DNA from 2 places in the Agrobacterium sp. GW821-FHT14E08 genome. Region 2 is predicted to be linked to the other one. Evidence: riboswitches for the same ligand, from Rfam matches in the RefSeq annotation. Region 2 holds a riboswitch; the other holds the start of a gene.
The links. Region 2 has a riboswitch for S-adenosylmethionine ahead of metA (homoserine O-acetyltransferase MetA). Riboswitches for the same ligand answer to the same signal wherever they lie in the genome.
Positions count from the first base shown of each region.

Region 1: another riboswitch for S-adenosylmethionine. It lies ahead of AC1ROR_RS10975 (O-succinylhomoserine sulfhydrylase); the one in region 2 lies ahead of metA (homoserine O-acetyltransferase MetA).

Region 1 is NZ_JBXAPJ010000002.1:462,102-465,510, forward strand. It holds tRNA gene AC1ROR_RS10965 (tRNA-Gly) at 92-165, opposite strand; gene AC1ROR_RS10970 (2'-deoxycytidine 5'-triphosphate deaminase) at 219-1,319, opposite strand; SAM riboswitch at 1,393-1,471, shown strand; gene AC1ROR_RS10975 (O-succinylhomoserine sulfhydrylase) at 1,515-2,699, shown strand; gene apaG (Co2+/Mg2+ efflux facilitator ApaG/CorD) at 2,945-3,337, shown strand; gene AC1ROR_RS10985 (Hsp33 family molecular chaperone) at 3,398-3,409, opposite strand, start outside.
Region 2 is NZ_JBXAPJ010000005.1:192,721-196,129, forward strand. It holds gene AC1ROR_RS18995 (aldose epimerase family protein) at 1-987, opposite strand, end outside; gene metA (homoserine O-acetyltransferase MetA) at 1,060-1,986, opposite strand; SAM riboswitch at 2,069-2,145, opposite strand; gene AC1ROR_RS19005 (thiamine diphosphokinase) at 2,235-2,888, shown strand; gene AC1ROR_RS19010 (ABC-F family ATP-binding cassette domain-containing protein) at 2,893-3,409, shown strand, end outside.

The DNA.
Region 1 (3,409 bases), on a different contig from region 2:
CATACCGTTGCACGACCTTACGCGCGCGCGAGGCAAAAACGCTGAAAAATCAGCGCTTTTTGGACGTCATTAATCTTGTTGGAAAGGTCGCTGGAGCGGGTGAAGGGAATCGAACCCTCGTATTCAGCTTGGGAAGCTGCTGCTCTACCATTGAGCTACACCCGCGCCGCGCATAAGACATCGGATAGTTCGATCCGGGTGTCAAGCACCCGAAGGGGTCATTGTTCCGCGCGGAAATGCTTGGAAAGTTTCAGGCCCTGCGCCTGATAGTTGGAGCCTAGGCCAGTGCCATAGAGGCCTTCCGGCTTTTGCAGCATGTGCTCGTAAACCAGCCGGCCGACGATCTGGCCGTGTTCAAGGATAAAGGGTACTTCGTGGCTGCGCACTTCGAGCACGGCGCGGCTGCCTGTGCCGCCGGCCTGGGCATGGCCGAAGCCGGGGTCGAAGAAGCCGGCATAGTGGACACGGAACTCGCCCACCAGAGGATCGAACGGTGTCATTTCGGCCGCGTAAAGCGGCGGCACGTGTACAGCTTCGCGTGAAACGAGAATATAGAATTCATCCGGATCAAGGATCAGTTCCGCGCGGCCGCGCGCATGAAGCGGTTCCCAGAAATCGAGAACGTCGTGCTGGGCCTTCTTGTCGACATCCACCACCGCCGTGTGATGCTTGCCGCGATATCCGATCAGCCCGTTCTCGCCGAAACCCTTCAGGTCGATGGAAAGCGCAATGCCGCCGCCGGTCACGTTCGGGGTATCGCTGGCGACCAGCATTTCCGTCTCGTGCAGTTTCAGCAGTTCGCTTTCGTTGAGCAGCGAGTGACCAACGCGGAAGCGGATCTGCGACAGGCGCGATCCGCGACGCACCACGACGGGGAAGGTGCGTGGGCTGATTTCCAGATAGAGCGGGCCTGAATATCCCGCCGGTATCTTGTCGAATTCCTGCGCATTGTCGGTCATGACGCGGGTGAAGATATCAAGACGCCCCGTCGAGCTTTTGGGATTGGCCGAGGCCGACATCTCCGCCGGCAGCTCCAGGCTCTCCATCAGGGGAACGATGTAGACACAGCCGGTTTCCAGCACGGCACCCTGGGTGAGATCAACCTCGTGCAGGCTGAAGCGGTTGAGCTTGTCGATGACGCGGGTTCCGGGGCCGGGCATGAAACTGGCGCGAACGCGATAGGCCTTCGAGCCCAGCCTGAGATCAAGGCTGGCGGGCTGCACCTGGTCAGCATCGAGATCGGCCTCGCTTTTCAGCTTGCCGCCCGCAAACAGCGCCCTGATTGCGCCGTCCGCCAAAATGCCCGTCGTTCTGATCATGGTCATCATTCCTTTTTACGGCGACAAAACCAAAAGGAAAGCATTGACGCAAGCCGGTAACGGCAGTATGGCAAGCTTATCCCGTGGTGATTTGGCCGGTCGGCTTGCAGCCACGTTAAACAAGTGGCTAAAAAGACCGGGTGCTAGGAACCGGTCTGCTTTTGCGGCCGGTTTTTTTGTTTTGAAGGTGATCACATGAGCAATAAATGGCGCCCGGCAACCCAGCTCGTTCACGGCGGTACGCTACGCTCACCCTATGGTGAAACGTCGGAAGCGATCTATCTGACCCAGGGCTTCGTTTACGAAAACTCCGAAGCCGCCGAAGCCCGCTTCAAGGGTGAAACGGATGGATTCATCTACGCCCGCTATGCAAGCCCGACCAATGACATGTTCGAAAAGCGCATGTGCCTGCTGGAAGGTGCGGAAGACGCCCGGGCGCTCGCCTCCGGCATGGCCGCCGTCACTGCCGCCATCATGTGCCAGCTGCGCGCCGGTGACCATATTGTCGCCGCCCGTGCCCTCTTCGGCTCCTGCCGCTGGGTGGTCGAGACGCTCGCGCCCAAATACGGCATCGAATGCACGCTGATCGACGGACGCGATCTTGGTAACTGGGAAAAGGCGATCCAGCCGAACACCAAGCTGTTTTTCCTCGAAAGCCCAACCAACCCGACGCTCGAAGTGGTGGACATCGCCGGTGTGGCGAAGCTTGCCAACCAGATTGGCGCAAAGGTCGTAGTCGACAACGTCTTCGCAACGCCGCTCTTCCAGAAGCCGCTGGAACTCGGCGCCCATATCGTCGTCTATTCCGCGACGAAGCATATTGACGGCCAGGGCCGTTGCCTTGGCGGCGTGATCCTTTCCGACAAGAAGTGGATCGAGGAAGAGTTGCAGGACTATTTCCGTCACACCGGCCCGGCCATGTCGCCGTTCAACGCCTGGACGCTTCTGAAGGGCATCGAAACCCTGCCGCTGCGCGTCAAGCAGCAGACGGCCAATGCCGGCAAAATCGCTGATTTTCTCGCCGATAGCGGCAAGGTCGCCAAGGTCATCTATCCCGGCCGCGCCGATCACCCGCAGGCCGACATCATCGCCCGGCAGATGTCCGGCGGTTCGACGCTGGTGGCTTTCGAGCTGAAGGGCGGCAAGGAAGCGGCATTCGCGCTGCAGAACGCGCTGGAAATCGTGAAGATTTCCAACAATCTGGGCGATGCCAAGAGCCTCATCACCCACCCGGGCACGACAACGCACAAGAACCTGACCGATGAGGCACGTGCGGAACTCGGCATTTCCGGCGGCACCCTGCGGCTTTCCTGCGGCATCGAGGATACGGACGATCTGCTGGAAGATCTGGCAAAGGGACTGGCGGCTGTTTCCGCCTGAAAATCAAACCCACACCATCGCCATGGCCCGCCTTCACCGTCGGGCCATGGTGCGTAACCGGTTCCGCCATCCTGGCAAAAGCCGGTGGGACGCAACCAATATTTACCTTTATCGTTATCCCTAACGGTGGAAAACAGCGCAACAGGAGATGCCCCCTGCCCGTCAAGTCATTCATTTTCTTGACGATAGCCAGAGCCTATAGTGTAGGATATTGGCAGCAGGCATAAGATCGAGGTGTGGCGCGTATGTATCGTGCTCTGACAAGGGATATCGAGGTTACGGTTGATCCGTATTATCTCGAGGAACAATCCGACCCGGATGACGACCGTTACGTCTGGGGCTATAAAGTCGTGATCTCGAACAATTCTGATATTCCGGTAACGCTCGTCAACCGCTACTGGCACATCACCGACCAGAATGGACAGGTGGACGAGGTTTACGGCCCCGGCGTCGTCGGCGAGCAGCCACAGCTGAACCCCGGCGACAGCTACGAATACTCATCCGGCTGCCCGCTGGATACGCCGTCCGGCCTGATGTTCGGCCATTATGAAATGGAAACGGACAAGGGCGAGGTGTTCAATGTCACCATACCCGCGTTTTCGCTTGATTCACCTGGCCTGTTGCGGGTTCTGAACTGAAGCAGGCGCATCCGCGCGAAGCTGCGCATTCAAAAGCGCAGCCTCGCCAGTCAAACCGCTTCAGGCGTTTTC
Region 2 (3,409 bases):
ACGCAAGGTTTCGCCCGGCCGCAGGATCGCGTGCGGAAAATCAGGGTGATTGACGGCATCCGGCCAAATCTGCGTTTCCAGGCAAAAGCCGGCAAAGGGGCCATAGTGGCGGCCATCGAGGCCCGGAACCGGAACGTTCAGCTTGAAGGCCGAATAGAATTGCACACCGGGCTCGGTGGTGTGAACCTCAAGGGCGATATCCGAGGCGGGGGAATAGGCGCGGGCGACCTTGCGCTTGGCACGGCGCTCGGGCGAGAGGCAGAAATTGTGGTCGTAGAGAACCTGTTCGCCATTGTCCTTGCGCCGCATCGGCGTCGGGTGGCGCAGGTCGAAGACGGTGCCTTCGACGGAGCGGATTTCGCCGGTCGGTATCTGCTTTTCGTCGGTCGGCAGGTAAAAGTCGGCGGCGATGCTGATCTCGTGTCCAAGGGCGGTATCCGCACCATCGAGGTTGAAATAGGAATGCTGGCAGACATTGGCGATGGTCGGCTTGTCGGTCACCGTTTCATAGACCACAGAAAGCACGCCGCCGTCGCGGATCGTATAGGTGGCGGTGACCGTGCAATTGCCGGGATAACCGGCGCGGCCATCGGGATCGATGATCTGCAAAACCGCATGGCTTTCGCCATGTTCCATCAGCATCCAGTTGCGTTTGCCCATGCCGTCGCTGCCGCCATGCAGGTGGGTCACGCCCTTTTCATTCAGTTCCAGCTGGTATTCGTGCCCGTCAATGGCGAACCTGCCGTCACCGACCCGGTTGGCATTCCGGCCGGGCGTGGCGCCGAAATAGGAGGAATATTTGTAGTCTTCGAATTTATCGAAGCCGAGAACGAGCGGCGGCTGGTGACCCTCGAGGCGCAGATCCTGAATGACCGCGCCCCAGGTGATGACCTTGGCCGTCAAACCGCCTTTCGAGATGGTGACGCGTTCGACCTTTTCGCCGGTCGCCGTGAAACCGAAATTCTCCCGTGCCGCCGCGTCGCTCATAACGTCATTCTCCGATTGCCGTGAATTGCCGGCGGACGTTGCGTCATTTTCCGGCAATTCGCAATCCGCAATTTACGCAGCGAGTTTGCCGATGGATTCGAGATCGTAGGGCGTCGTCTGGTATATCTCGTTGATCCAGTTGCCGAAAAACAGATGGGCATGGCTGCGCCAACGGTTGAGCGGGGCTAATTCCGGATCATTGTGCGGAAAATAATCATGCGGCAGCTTGATGGGGACGCCGGAGTTCACGTCGCGGAAATATTCGTCCGAAAGCGAGGTCGAATCATATTCAACATGGTTGAACATATAGAGCCGGTTGCCCTCTTTCTCATGCACCAGACAAACGCCCATTTCCTCTGACTCCATCAGGATTTCGAGTTCCGGGTGTTTTTCGATGTCGGTGCGGCGCACTTCCGTCCAGCGCGAGACCGGTACCTGGAAATCATCCGAAAAGCCGTTCAGATAGATCGATGAGGGGCAAAGATTGCGGTGACGATAGACTCCGAAAGCCTTTTCCTTCAGTTCGTGTTTCGGCACACCATGGAAATGATAGATGGCGGCCATTGCCCCCCAGCAGACATTCAGCGTCGAATGGACGTTGGTCTGCGTCCATTCGAAAATCTTCTGCATTTCATTCCAGTAGGTCACGTCCTCGTAAGCCAGCGTCTCGACGGGCGCGCCGGTAATGATGAAGCCGTCGAACTTGCGGTGGCGCACTTCTTCCCAGGTCTCATAGAAGGACAGAAGATGTTCTTCCGGCGTATTCTTGGCGCGATGGCCGCCAATACGTATCAGCGAAAACTCGACCTGCAGGGGAGAGGCGCCAACGAGCCGCGCCATCTGTACTTCCGTTTTGATCTTGTTCGGCATGAGGTTGAGAAGCCCGATCTGGAGCGGGCGGATATCCTGCCGGATGGCCGCCGTTTCGGTCATGACCCGCACACCCTCATGCACGAGGGTCTCAAAAGCGGGAAGCGTATCGGGAATCTTGATCGGCATGTCGAACTCTCTTTTCGGATGACGTAAAGAACGTTGCGAAAACAAAAAAACCGGCAGCGAAATCGCGGCCGGTCCCAGGAAATTGCCCTTTTCCTCGACCCTTTAGCGACTTCTTTAAAGTGGCTGCAAGCCGGTCGGCAAATCACCACTGAGGCGTTTCATAATCCCGAAGCCGGCGAAAATCAATATAGGCTGATTTCATCGGGTTTCGGCTTTCCCTTTTCGTGCCAGTTGCGATAAGGCAGGGCATGGATAAAGAGCGCTTCACCATTCTGCTTGGCGGCGATGTCACGGTCACGGATCGTCTTGAAGAGGCGGTTGCCGAAAGCCGCGTGATTGCGGCCGATGGCGGCATGCGCCATGCCGCGCCGCTTGGGCTTGTGCCGGAGCTTTGGGTCGGGGATTTCGATTCCGCCAGCAAGGAGTTGCTCGAGACCTGGCCGGATGTGACGCGGCAGCCCTATCCGGCTGCGAAGGCTGTGACAGATGGCGAGATTGCGGTCTCGGAGGCGCTCTCCCGCGGTGCGCGCTCGCTGCTGCTGGTCGGTGCACTTGGAGGTGCCAGAAGCGACCATGCGCTTCAGCATCTTCTTTATGCGGTGGCGCTCGCCGAACAGGGTTTGAAGGTTACGCTGACCTCCGGTGAAGAGGAGGCGCGGCCGCTGCTTGCCGGATCACTGGATATCGATCTGCCGCCTGGTTCGCTGTTTTCTGTCGCCGGGCTCACTGCCCTTGCGGGGCTTGATATTGAAAATGTGCGTTATCCGCTCAGGGATTTCGCGCTTGCTTTCGGTTCGTCCCGCACTATTTCCAATGTCGCGAATGGCGGCCCCGTGCATTTCTCGCTGAAAAGCGGAAAAGCCATCGTGCTCGCCCGCCCTTATGATCTGACCGGAGCCTGACGCCTTGGCACCCCCTATTTTGAAACTCGATGACATCAAGCTGACCTTCGGCGTGACCCCGCTGCTCGATGGCGCCAATCTCCAGGTGGAACCGGGTGACCGTATCTGCCTTGTCGGGCGCAATGGTTCGGGCAAGTCAACCCTGATGAAGATCGCCGCCGGTCTGGTTGAGGCGCAGTCTGGCGAGGTTTTCCGCCATCCGGCCGCCACCATTCGTTATCTGGAGCAGGCGCCGGATTTTGCCGGTTACGATACCGTTCAGGCCTATGCCGAAGCGGGGCTGGGGCCGGGTGATGATCCCTATCGCGTTACTTACCTGCTCGAGCATCTCGGCCTCACGGGACAGGAACATCCGGAAAGTCTTTCCGGTGGCGAAGCGCGGCGCGCGGCCCTTGCCCGTGTCATGGCACCCGAGCCCGATATTCTGATGCTGGACGAGCCGACCAACCATCTGGATCTGCCCACGATTGAATGGCTTGAAAGTGAGTTGCAGCAGACGCGCAGCGCGCTGGTGCTGATTT